DNA from 2 places in the Pseudoalteromonas sp. SR41-1 genome. Region 2 is predicted to be linked to the other one. Evidence: riboswitches for the same ligand, from Rfam matches in the RefSeq annotation. Region 2 holds a riboswitch; the other holds the start of a gene.

Region 1 (6,641 bases), on a different contig from region 2:
ATGCAGGGTTCTCTAATAATAAGTCTTGAATATTTAACGACCCTGATGCATCGATAGCAGCACTATCTACAACTTGAATAGGAGCCGATGACATTGCCTCAGCTGAACGAATTCGAGATCCTGTAACTTGTACGCGTTCTATTTTAGTTATTTCGTCATCTTCTGCTGCAACACCTTGAAATGAAAAGCTTGCAAGTATCGCGCTGCTTAGCGCAACTGTTAACGACGATTTTTTAAATAATCGCGCGCTACCTTTGTTAGTTAATGTCATATAATTCCCCTGAATTGTTATTTTTGTAACTAAATGGTTACTTCGCGGATTACAGTAAGGGGATTTATTTAAACACTCTACGGGCATTATTTATGAGGCGTAGTCTTTGGTACGAATAGCAGCTTTTATGGGATGAATCAGTACGTCACAATTATTTTATAAATATATTGTACTTTTCATAACATTTTTTCCGCTAAGCACGGTCTTTATTATTATATACAGCAAGAGATATAAAATAATGATCGCTTCTTTTCATGCATTAACTTTTGTTAGTAACACTAAGTTTGCAACATTTTTAACAAAGCGTGTGCAAGATCACCGACACTTTGAATCTCAATCTTTTCTTCAAACAAATAGATTAGATCAAATAGACACAGATCAATACAATGTACTGTTTTACGAACTAACCAACCTAGCTGACCCTATGCAAATAGTGCATTTAACTGAGCTTGCTAAAAAGCTGAAGTTAGTCATTATTGCTCAATCGGGACATTTTGCGAGTTTTGCCTTTGAAGTTGGCGCTGTAGATTTTTTAATATTAGATTCAACTGCATCACGTATTGATAAATGCTTTGATAAGCTGATTCACCTTTGCCCGATTGCAAGTGCGGCCGAACGCCAATACCAGCAAAGCACACAAGCTGAAAAGCCATCATCACACATTGTGGTTAAAGATGTCGGTAAGGTAAGGCTAATTGATATCAATGATATTATTTGGATAAATGGCGCGGGCAACTATGTAGAGCTGCATTTTACCCAAGGTAATACGCCGGTACTACATCGCGAAACCATGAAAAATATTGAACAACAACTAGAACCAGAAGGGTTTGTTCGCATTCATCGCTCAACGCTGGTAAGAAAACAAGCTATTTGCGAACTGATGCCTACTGACAGTGGCGATTATAGAGTAAGGCTGAAAAACGATATGTGTTTAAACCTTTCACGGCGCTATAAAGGGTGTTTAGAGAGTATTATAAGCCCTTTTCAATAGCGGTTTATAATACTCATGTTAGTTACCAGTTCTGTTTTATATAACTGTCATTTGGGTGCACTAATAAATAGCTTTCGGTATCTTTATAAAAATTAACTTCTACATCGCTATTTTTCCATACTTTTTCAAACATATTTTTAGCTATGATATTAATGTTTATATAATCAACTCGTTGATAGCCACGTTCTTTTACACCGGCAAAATAGGCCTCTAATGAATCGAGGCCATCCAAAGTTAACAGCTCAAACTCTTTTAAATTAACAACCACAAACTTAATCGTATTTTCAGGGTGAGTGCTCAACTCCTGAACAACTCCATTAGTTAACAGCGTAATGCCTTCATTATTAAAGCTCCCTTTCAATTCTAAATACATCTGAGGGGGCTGTGAACAAATTTGAAATTCACCATGTGCTCCAAACATAAATCGCCTTACATATATCAACTTCTATATATAGGATAATACAATTTTCTGATTTTGCAGTTAATTTAATAAAGCAATAAAAAAGGCCATTTCGAGTGCTTTTTCCTCTAAACTTTTAAAGCGACCTGATGCACCGCCGTGCCCTGCATCCATATCGGTTTTAAATACTAAAATATTACTATCAGTCTTAAGTTCACGCATTTTTGCAACCCACTTCATAGGCTCCCAATACTGCACTTGTGAGTCATGAAGACCGGTAGTAACGAGTATGTTCGGATAGTTTTGGGCGCGAATATTGTCATACGGCGAGTAAGCTTCAATTACATCATAAAACTGAGGCTCATTTGGATTACCCCATTCATCATATTCATTTGTTGTGAGCGGAATACTTTCATCAAGCATCGTGGTTAATACGTCTAAAAATGGTACATGACAGCCAACACCGCAATATAACTCTGGTGCTTGGTTTACAACCGCCCCCATTAATAAACCACCAGCACTGCCGCCTGAGGCAAACACCTTGCTGCTATCACAATAGCCTTGTGCAACAAGCGCTTTTGTCACATCAATAAAGTCACTAAAGCTATTTTGTTTATGCTCTTTTTTACCTTGCTCGTACCACTCGCGGCCTAGCATTTCAGAGCCTCGAACATGTGCTATTACATAAACAAAACCACGATCGAGCAAGCTCAGCGATGAACTTGAAAAACTTGGATCAATCGTATAGCCATACGCACCATAACCGTATTGAAATAACGGATTTGAGCCATCTTTTTTAAAGCTGTCTTTTCGATAAACAACTGATACGGGTACTTTAACTCCGTCGCGAGCAGTTACCATTAATCGCTCAGACTGATAGTCATCGGCATTAAAACTACCGAGTACTTTTTGCTGTTTAAGTAGTGTTTTTTCGCCAGTTGCTAAATCAACATCATATAAAGAACCTGGTGTTGTTAAACTTGAGTAATAAATACGCGCAGTGCCTGTGTCTGGCTCTGGGTTCATTGCTATTGCAGCATAATAACAAGGATCGGCAAACTCAAGTGCCATACGATCCCCTTGCCTATTAACAACTACAAATCGAGCTTGCCCTTGCTCGCGTTCACTCAATACTAAAAAGTCATTAAATAACTCTACACCTTCAAGCAGTACATTCTCTCTGTGAGCTGTATGCTCAACCCATTGTGTTTTATCTGCAATTGTTTCGTTTGTTGCCGTCATTAATCTAAAGTTTTTAGCTTGCCAGTTAGTCACAATATAAAATGTGTCACCTAGCTTATCTACGTCAAACTCGTGGCCATCTTCACGCGGCATTAATGCTTTAAATTCGCCAGTGGGCTTATTAGCATCAAGCACCCATGTATCATTGGTCTCTGTCGATGCTAAATCAATAATAATTAAGCTTTCATCGCGGCTTTTACCAAGTCCCATAAAAAAGCTGCTGTCTTGCTCTTCGTAGACCATTACGTCTTGGCTTTGCTCGCTGCCAAGCTCATGCCTAAATACTTGGTATCCTAATAGCGTTTTTAAATCTTTTTTTACATAAAAAACAGTTTTATTGTCGTTAGCCCAAACAACTTGTCCTTCTGTATTTTCAAGTACATCAGGTAGCATTTCACCGGTCGCTAAGCTTTTAAAGCGAACATTATAAATACGACGACCTTCAGTATCTTCAGAGTAAGCCATAAGCTGCTCGCATGGACTTAGTGCGACTTCGCCCAGCTCAAAAAACTCAAATCCTTCAGCTAAGACATTCACATCGAGTAAAAGCTCTTTATTATCGGCCTTTATGCTCGTACTTCTATAGTGACGCGAGTATTCATCATCACCACGAACTTCTGAGTGATACCAGTATTTCCCGTCTTTAACGGGTACCGAATTATCATCTTTTACAATGCGTGCTTTTAACTCTTCAAAAAGTGTATTTTGTAGTGGCTTCATAGCAGCTAACTGTTCATCGCAGTACGCATTTTCAGCATGTAAATGCGCAAGTACTTGCTCATCCTGGCGATCGTCATCACGCATCCAATAGTAATTATCGGTACGTATCTTATTATGAGTACTTAATGTATGGGCTTGCTGTTTAGCAATCGGGAAATTAGGTAATAAACTTAAAGAGTAGACAGGACGAGACACAACAAAACCAATTAAAAAAATAATGTGATTTGCAGTTTATCATAAAAATAAAAAAGCCCATCCAATAGTTGGATGGGCTAAAACGGTAAACGCTTCATTACTAAAACCGCTATACCTTTGGGAAGATAATTTAAGCTTTATATTTGCTGCCAAGCCATAGCCCAGCTTTGCCCTACACCGGGTTCGAACATAGACTTATTATCGTCATTCGTGCGGCAAAACTCATTAAATGGCCAAGGCCTGCATTGATATACATGCCCAGTTTTTGGCTGCAATACCTTTGTACCCGCATTATAGTTTTCACAATTTTCAGGGTACACGTAATCATAAGTATCAAGGTTCTTAACAACACGCTCATCGCATTTTGCAATACAATGAAAGCCGACGTGTGCTTTACATATACCACTGCTTTGCAAAGCAAAAATTTCATTATTTCTATAGGCTACAATTAAACCCTGTTCGGTCATTTTACCTGCGCTAACCAGAGGAACATGCACATTAATATGCTCGGCAACTAAACGTGGCCATGCGTGAGGCTCACCTTGCTCAAGCGAGGTGATCTTGTAATCAAATGATAAACTAACCAGCTCTCCTTGCATGTCGTAAAAGGTTACACTCACCACATCACCAATAAATAATTGGGTATGATGATTTAAGCAACCTATTGTTGACCACTTTCCACAGGCCAACGACGTATGCATAAACACGGCAACACCTTAAGAGTTACAAAATCTTATCCATACACTATGGATACACAAAAAATACACTGAGGGCAAGTGATACATAACAACACGTTATGCAGTAGTCCCGCTACCATAGCTTTTAAAAAGACTTAGACCGGAAACTTTGCGTCCTAACCTTTCGGCTAGTTTGCCAGCAATGCGGCGATTATAATTCGACCCCGCATAACAATCAAACAAAAGAATGTAACCAAAAACAAAAACCAACCCTTTAAGGTTGGTTTAATGTGTTTTTAACTAAACAAATAAGTTAAAGGCTCTTTCGCCCACGTAAATACCAGCAACACCAATAAAGATATAAATATTAACCACGCAGGCCAAGACGCTTTTGTTACTTTAGCCTCAGGGTCATCCGCTTTTAACTCTTTTGAGCCTGTGATCATCGCCTTAACCAGCGGTTTGCCTTTTATTCTATAAACAATAATAGCTAATACATGTAAGCCAATAGCATAAAGTAAAATGTCAAAATTCAGCTCATGTAGCCAATTGGCAAAATCAATCGTATCGCTAGACACATATTGAGCAAGCGGCCCGTCAGTTAAAATACCATCACTGCTCATTAAGCCACTTACAAGTTGCGTTATGATCAATATAAAAAACACTATCACCATACAGCTACCGGGTGCTGAATGGCCTAACGATTCGCTTGGTGATTTTAATGCCTTTAAAATAGCTCTAGGAGAATGCAGTAACCCACTTAATCTCGCGGTTTTACTACCAATAACACCCCAAATTAAACGTGTTACTATAAGTGCTAAAGTAAAAAAGCCAGCAACAAAATGAAGCTCAATCATGCCCTCTTCAATACTAAAATAAAGCACTGCAATACTTACAACCAAAAACCAATGAAAGCATCTAATAAACCCATCCCACACTTTTAACGTCGTCATTGTGCCTATCCTTAAAAAAACAGTATTATTTAATTTGTTAACTACTTTAACATCATAATATTAAGGTATCCTTATGAGCCATTCTACAAGCCGTGAGAGTAAATATCATGCAACCAGTTAAAAAAGCTATTTTAAAAGGCTTTTTAGATATGCTACCACTGTGTTTAGCCGTTGTTCCTTGGGGTATTTTATGCGGCTCTTTAGCGATTCAAAATGGTTTTAGCGCCTTTGAAACCCAAGCAATGTCGTTATTAGTATTTGCAGGCTCTGCACAGCTTGTTGCGATTGAACTTATGGCGGGCAACACACCATTGCTCACAATTTTATTCACAACATTTATTATTAGCTCTCGGCATTTTTTATACGGGTTAGCCGTGCGTCATAAGGTGATTGATCAACCTATGCGTTGGCGCTTACCAGTAAGTTTTGTTTTAACCGACGAGCTGTTTGCGTTTTCTCATCATCGAAGAGCATATAGAACAAAAACACGCTTAATATACGCATTAAGCGCTGGTTTTAGCTTTTATATTGCATGGAATATTTGGACGTTAATTGGCATTGTAGCGGGCACAATGCTGCCCGACCTAACTAATTTAGGGCTCGACTTTGCAATTGCCGCGACGTTTATCGCGTTGGTTATTCCGGGAATCAAAAATTTGGCCTCACTCGTTACGGTAATTGTAGCTGGTATTAGCGCAACGCTTTTAAAAAGTACAGGATTTGAGTTGTGGCTTGTTTGCTCAGCGCTGCTGGCAATGGCCGCAGGTTACAGCACAGCAAGGCTAACCGCTAAAAAGGAAGCAACGCCATGATGACAACTATTTTACTCATGGCGTGTATTACATTTTTTACGCGTTATTTATTTTTACACCGCGCTTTACCGTTTAAAGTAGGTCCTAAAATGCAGCAATTTTTAAGCTTTAGCGCACCTGCGGTGCTTACAGCAATTTGGGTGCCTATCGTGTTTTTGAATGAAGATGGCATTAACTTAGACTGGCAAAACCCTTATTTAAGCGCAGCGATAGTCGCCATCATTGTTGCCTATAAAACACATAATATTTATTACACAACGCTTGCCGGTATGGGGCTATTTCTGATTTTAAATTAGAGCGCTCTTTATACTTTATGAAATACTGTACTCAGGTTAAAATACCGATAACAATAATAAAAAAGACGCCAATATGCACAAATT
Region 2 (6,641 bases):
GTTAGCTTGTCATTTAGGTTTTTTTATTTTGAATTTAGCAACTATGCCACTTTGGCAAATAGAGGGGTCTACTCTTTACGCTTTAATAACAGCATTGACAATATATAATCAACATACGGTTCGCAATAACAAATTAAGGGGCAGAAAATTATGATTATGTCTAAGCATGATTATAAAAGATATTTATTAGAAGATAAAAAAAGTCTCGGTGCTAAAGATAGCTTTAAAGAATGGCTATTTCACGATATCTGGCGTTTTCAAAGAGCTTTAAGAAGAGCCGAATATTGGACTAATTGCCATAAATCTTTTGCTGGTAGAGTTTTGGGGTTATTATTCAGGTTTTACTCAAAAAAAGTAGGGCAAAAATTTGGCTTTACAATACCCGTTAATACTTTTGGAGCGGGTTTATCAATTGCTCACATCGGCACCATCGTTATTAACTCTCATACAAGAATAGGTACTAATTGTAGAGTCCATGTTTGTGTCAATATTGGAGCAGCAACTAATAATAGCTTACATGTCCCAATCATTGGAGATAATTGTTATATAGGCCCGGGGGCAAAATTGTATGGGGATATTATTATTGGCGATAATACTGGAATAGGTGCAAATAGTGTTGTAAACAAATCATTTAAAGAAGGAAATCAAACTATAGCAGGATTACCGGCTAGAAAAGTATCAGATAGAGGTCCTATGCAATTTCGTTCTTTTAGCGTAACACAGAGTAAATAAGTATATGAGTTTTGCGAAGCAGTTTTCTTACTCTTCATTACACCGAATTATTCAAGTTTTTTCATCTATTATACTCGTATTATGTATGATGAAAGTATGGGGAAAGAGTGAGTATGGGTATTATGCATATTATATATCAATAGCTACGATACTTTTAGCAATAGCTGAATTTGGTACTCCTAATGTATTTAGGCGTAATTATACAGATACTGAAAGTCACACAAAGAAAGAAGTTTATAGCTCTCTTTATGTACTTAGGCTTTTATTTATAACCCCAATAGCTCTGACTTTTTTAGGGTTAGGATGGTACTATAATAGTTTGTTTTTTATCTACTATAGCCTTGTAACAGTAATTATTAGTTTCAGACTAAATGAATACAAATTAGAGATGAACTCTGAAAATAAATTTATCTCAAAAATGAAAAGTTTGATTTATTTATTTGGATTAATTACAAAAGTGACTGCAATTTATAACGGAGCGACGTTAGAGACTATTGGATTAATTACCCTAATTGAGCATTGTCTTTTTACACTTGCATTTATCAAGAGAACAGGTTTTGACTTTAAGTTCAATATGTTGAAAAAAGATTTATTAAAGGCTTTTTTTTACACATCTGCAGCGTTCGCATCTACGTACATAATCGCCTTACTTGGAGGGAAGATATACACGTTATTAGTATTTAATGTTTTAGGAAGTGAGGAAACAGCTGTTTTTGCTTTTTCCACACGAATGCTGGAAATACTTTTAGTCCCAACGCAAGTATTTCCTGTTGTTATAATTCCACTACTAATGAAAAGCACATTAAGCAGAGATATTTTGTACACTCATATAAATAGAGCTTTTTCGTATTTATATTTGGGAATAACGATATGTTCTGTATTTGTTTTACCTATTATTTTACCTTACATTATCGACGGTACCGAAAATATAGTCCAATTTTTACCTTTGTATTGTTTAACTCTAGTGTTTTCTTTGGGAAACACTTTAGCTGGAGTATATTTTATATCACTTAATTATAACAAAATATTAATTTATAGATCTTTAGGCTTGCTTATTAGTAATTTAAGCACTGGCTTGTTGTTTATGGAATTGTGGGGCTTATTGGGTACTATTTACTCTATTATTTTCTCATTTTTTATTGTAGATATTGTTGGAGCTGTATTTAGTTTAGCATGCCGCAAAGAGTATAGATTCCGATTAGCTGGCTTTTTAAAGCCATGGTTATTACTTAAGTCAATTTTAAACTTGTCTGAAACTTTTAGACACAACAATAATAGTTAGAATAATAAACCTTCGCTACCATGGTTTGGATTATACGAGTTCAGTATTGATGATTGTTGGTGTTTTTTTCATGCTTCTTTGATATATAAATATCAGCCGGATTGGCGGATATTTAATGATTCAGGAAATATTTTATTTAATTATTTTACTGACTTTATTAAATTATTTCGTATGGAGGTATTTTATATAATTTGTGTTTTTTACGTTTTAGTATTTGACAAGGGATTTCTAAAAATATTCTTCGAGACAGATTAAACCGAGTTATGATTCCTTTAATATTCACTGGAGGTACAATTAATTCAGTATTTAATTATTATAGTTTCAATGAACACTACAGCGGAGTTTACAACTATATTCTCAAAGGTGATTGGATGGGACACCTTTGGTTTATAGGTAATTTAGCTATATATTATTTATGTTTTTACTTTCTTTTGACCCTATGTTGTAAAAGTAAGAATGTTAATAACAGTAAAATATACTATTTTCTTTCATAGTTACACCTCTTTCCTCGGTTTTTCTTTTTGGTTTGGTTTGCATAATAAAACCTGAAATTTTATTTATCTCAACAAGAGCTCTTCTTGATTATGCTCCTTACTTTATTCTTGGTATGTATTTGTATAAAGAGAGAGATGCATTTTTTGAATTAATGAATATAAATTTAACAATGGCTAAAATTGTATTTACAAGCGCTTTATTTTATTCTCTGTCTTTATTGTTATCTGCAACTAACTATCTTCTACTAAAGTTTTTGTTACATTCATAGGAGCCTTTTTTGGGATAGCATCAATCTCTTTACTTTCTTATATCGGTCGAAATAAAAGTGAAAAAATAAAACTCCTTTCCGATGCTATTTATACAATCTATTTGTTACATCAACCTGTTATTGTTATTCTTTAATAATGTCTAAGTATACCCTCCCTATACTGATTTAGTTTTTGAAAATTTGTATTTTTACCCTTTTAAGTACATTTTATTTCCATCAATTAATAGTTAAAAAATCTAATATATTAGCATTTCCTTTTAGTGGTAAATTACGAAATAGTAAATGAATGTAATATCCCATATTATAAATAGATATGAATTACTTTATTTGAAATATTATTTTCGGTAGGTAAACACCAGAAACACTTTAATTTAATATATTTAACCTCTAGATAAATTTAAATGCAATTCTGGGTTTGCATTTAAATTAAAGGTAATTTTATTTACATTGAGTTAGATTATTTGGTTGATAAGCTAAGTCACCGTAATATGAGAAATTAGTATTAACAAAATCAATTGCAGTTGTATTTGTGTTTAAGTAGCGTAAATCACATAGTCTCGCAGATTCATCAACTTTTACGGTTGAATTTAACATCCTAATATGAGAATCAAAGGCGATTAAAGCAGACACGTTTGCTGTATTTATATAACATTCGGTGCATGTAAATTCATTGTTCCATAATTTTAAGTTATACCTTGCTTCGTTACCTGATAATGACTTTATTTTATTTAAAGTAATATTTTTTCCTTTAAGATCTAGATCTGCATCTCTACTATTTGAAATTACTGTATTATTAATAGTTATATTGCTGGTATTTGTATTTGAGACTATTCCGTCACCTTGCTGGTAGCTTCTACACCCTTCAATACCACCGATATTGTTTGATATAGATACATTATCTATTAATATATCCTTAGAATATCCATCTATAAGAATACCTGAAATGTGACAATCTCTTTCATTTTCAGTAGAAGTCGCTAGACCATCTAAAATTGTGTTTGAAATACTAATATTATGGGTGTCAGAACCATTTATGCGTATACCAGCCTTGTAATAACCCATACTTTTTAAGTTATTTATCGAAATATTAGATACATACTTATCAATATTGCTATCAAATTCTATGCAACTAGAGTTGTTGTAAGCATTAACACTCTCAATGTTTACGTTTTCAACATTATTATTTTTAAACCGGAAACAATACCTGGTGTTTAAAAATGATAAGTTTCTAAATGAAATATTACTACGAGCAATAACAAGCCCTGAGTTACCACCTGAATAAAAATTGTAATTGCTACTAAATGTCACATTATTAAGCCCAACAACTTCCATTGGATGACTACCTTGATTAAGTACTAGAGCATCAGTTTGTGAGTAAGTTCCAGGAAGCAAATTGATTTTATTTAATGATGTGTCAGATAATAAATTGTTTAGATTACTAATGGACGCAGGAGAATTCGCTGTATAACCATTACCAGAACCATCAGGACTAATAAAGGCTGTATTTGCTTGTAATGTAAATGAAAATAAGAAGAACGATGATACTATAATAAATTTTTTCATGATTTATACCTTTAGTAAATTAATATTCAAATAGGTTTGAAAAATGAATAGGTAAACAAAGGTATAGTTATGAATTTCAACTAGTGTCTATGCGGTAACCCCGCTACCATAATAAATGAAGTATTTACTTTAGGCCGGAAGCTTTGCGTCCTTGATTTTCACCAAGTTTGCCTTTATCACTTTCTGCTTCTATTATAGTAAAGTTTGACTCAATTGAAAGCTTAAACTTTATTTAATTATAACTCACTGAATTAATTAAGCTAAAGTTAACTGGATTACCTATTTGAGGAACGGTGGACATGAGATTCATACGTAATCATTGAAATTATCTAATCAAAAACTGGAAGTTTTATTATTTAATGATTATTAAAGTATGGCTTTTAAGAGCCAAATTATAAAAATATTATTCTAACAAACATACTCTACTAATAGCTTTATTCTTCTTTGCTATAATCCATTTATCTAAAAAATATTTCTAAGTTGATTGCTTGAGTTTTTTAATTGCATATTATATAGTTAATAAACTATATAAATTTCTATTAAGTATTGCTACAGGTATATAATTTTATTTATTTCAAGGATGTGACACAGTTGTAAAGAAAATGGATATACTCTTTCATTGCCCCTATAATCTGTATTTTTAATAAAGACGACTTTATATAAGAATGAAGTGACTATGTGCTTTAACGTCTCGAATGTAAGGTTTTTTATTTCACATATTATCAAATGCTAATCATTAATAACTACTATGATGAATTTACAAAAATCTAAAATTCCAAAGCTTTAAAGTTGTACTCAATTGTTTAATTAATCTGAAGCGAAATAATCCCTAATTCAAGATTCAAAAATGTCAAAAATTAAACGTAACCCATAAAAAATACTTGCTATACTTGAGTCATAATTAGACTACACGCGCAAAGTTCTTAGTCAAGTAGCACTTCTGCGAAAGTTTGGTGGGGCAGTAGCGAAAGGTTGACGGTACGTTGGTCATCTCGATTTTGATTAAGAGCCATATTTAATAAGTGTCGAAAACAATGTCAGCATTACCTTAAATGGTTTTGTAAATCATGATGGTATTGTAATGAATATCCGGCTATTGATGATGTAAAACCTACAGTACTAAAGGGTAACGTTTCATTGAAGTAACTGTATTATTATACTTAGAGTAACAATTGGTTCGAGCTTAATTGTTGGAGCCGGAGCCCTGATAAGTAAAGATTTACCAATTAATGCCGTATATGCCCGGGACTCAGCTAATAAATTAAATTTCTAGCGGAATAGCAACATGGAATTTTAGATAATATTTTAGACACAAAAGGAATTAAACCTAAAAGATATTTTATTAAACGCCATGATAAACAATATTTTTATTATAGATCTATAATTAATATTTATAAAAGCTGTTATGTATTCTAAATGTGCAGGGTGTTGGAGTAGTGTATCGAATATTTGTATCCAATCGAGTTTACATTTAGGTTGAGGTTTACGCTTCAAAATGCTTTTATTAAGTTGTACATTAAGTTAATGTTCAAATAACGGTTAGGTTTAACGTTATATTTAATATTAGTAACTCCTTAATTCGATGTTTTATAAGATAAATAAACTAAACTTTCAGCGAGCTTTAACTTGAACATAAAAAATGATCCCGCAGTAAATAGTTTTTTACAAAGAATGCCAAAAAACATTCAAGAAACCTTTACTGATGAGCAGCTAATGTATCTAAAAGTTGCGATAGGTGCTCGTCAGTGGGGGAAACATAGTGTTGACTTTCGCGGCGTACTCAGCTTTTTTAGATATCGTTATTATATAGTTTTTTTAGGTGGTCGTAATAGGCGAGTGCTTAGTGAGGGGAGTAAAAAAATCTCTCTATTATTAAAAGTTTTTTTTACCAGTGTGCTTGCACTTCTACTACTATTATCATTTACATTAATAGCTTATTTGATTAAATCTGCGTTGGGAATTGATTTGTTTGAAGGATATTCATTTGGTGTTTGGTCTCGGTTTAAGAGCCTATTTAATTAAACTCACCTTATCCTAATTGTTCTTTTTTCGTTAGAATGTAAATTTTTCTGTTATTCGAACTTAATAGTAATGTATGGCTAAGCTCGCAAAAATATTGTAAAATTATTATTAAATCTACTTCTAAGTATTTGCTATAAAGGAATGGAATCGCATGACCTCTTCAAGGACTTTTAAGCCTAACGGCTCCTCAGATGCTAGTTTTTATAGATTGTTCGACATTTTTTCGCTATTTTTGGCCTTTCAATGCTCGAGTTTTCTTTATCATTTTGAGCTAACTAC

Evidence for each region. Region 2 has a riboswitch for cyclic di-GMP ahead of H5118_RS13550 (hypothetical protein). Riboswitches for the same ligand answer to the same signal wherever they lie in the genome.
Region 1: another riboswitch for cyclic di-GMP. It lies ahead of H5118_RS16835 (chitin-binding protein); the one in region 2 lies ahead of H5118_RS13550 (hypothetical protein).

Annotation. Positions count from the first base shown of each region.
Region 1 is NZ_JACJEK010000021.1:30,686-37,326, reverse strand. It holds gene H5118_RS16855 (TonB-dependent receptor domain-containing protein) at 1-271, opposite strand, end outside; gene H5118_RS16850 (LytTR family DNA-binding domain-containing protein) at 510-1,262, shown strand; gene H5118_RS16845 (hypothetical protein) at 1,285-1,683, opposite strand; gene H5118_RS16840 (S9 family peptidase) at 1,744-3,819, opposite strand; gene H5118_RS16835 (chitin-binding protein) at 3,957-4,520, opposite strand; cyclic di-GMP riboswitch class I at 4,617-4,704, opposite strand; gene H5118_RS16830 (cytochrome b/b6 domain-containing protein) at 4,793-5,449, opposite strand; gene H5118_RS16825 (AzlC family ABC transporter permease) at 5,557-6,261, shown strand; gene H5118_RS16820 (AzlD domain-containing protein) at 6,258-6,557, shown strand; gene H5118_RS16815 (glutathione peroxidase) at 6,631-6,641, shown strand, end outside.
Region 2 is NZ_JACJEK010000014.1:101,731-108,371, forward strand. It holds gene H5118_RS13530 (O-antigen ligase family protein) at 1-154, shown strand, start outside; gene H5118_RS13535 (serine O-acetyltransferase) at 151-732, shown strand; gene H5118_RS13540 (lipopolysaccharide biosynthesis protein) at 818-2,014, shown strand; gene H5118_RS20930 (acyltransferase family protein) at 2,251-2,508, shown strand; gene H5118_RS13550 (hypothetical protein) at 3,216-4,340, opposite strand; cyclic di-GMP riboswitch class I at 4,431-4,522, opposite strand; gene H5118_RS13555 (3-phosphoshikimate 1-carboxyvinyltransferase) at 6,012-6,362, shown strand; gene H5118_RS13560 (undecaprenyl-phosphate glucose phosphotransferase) at 6,514-6,641, shown strand, end outside.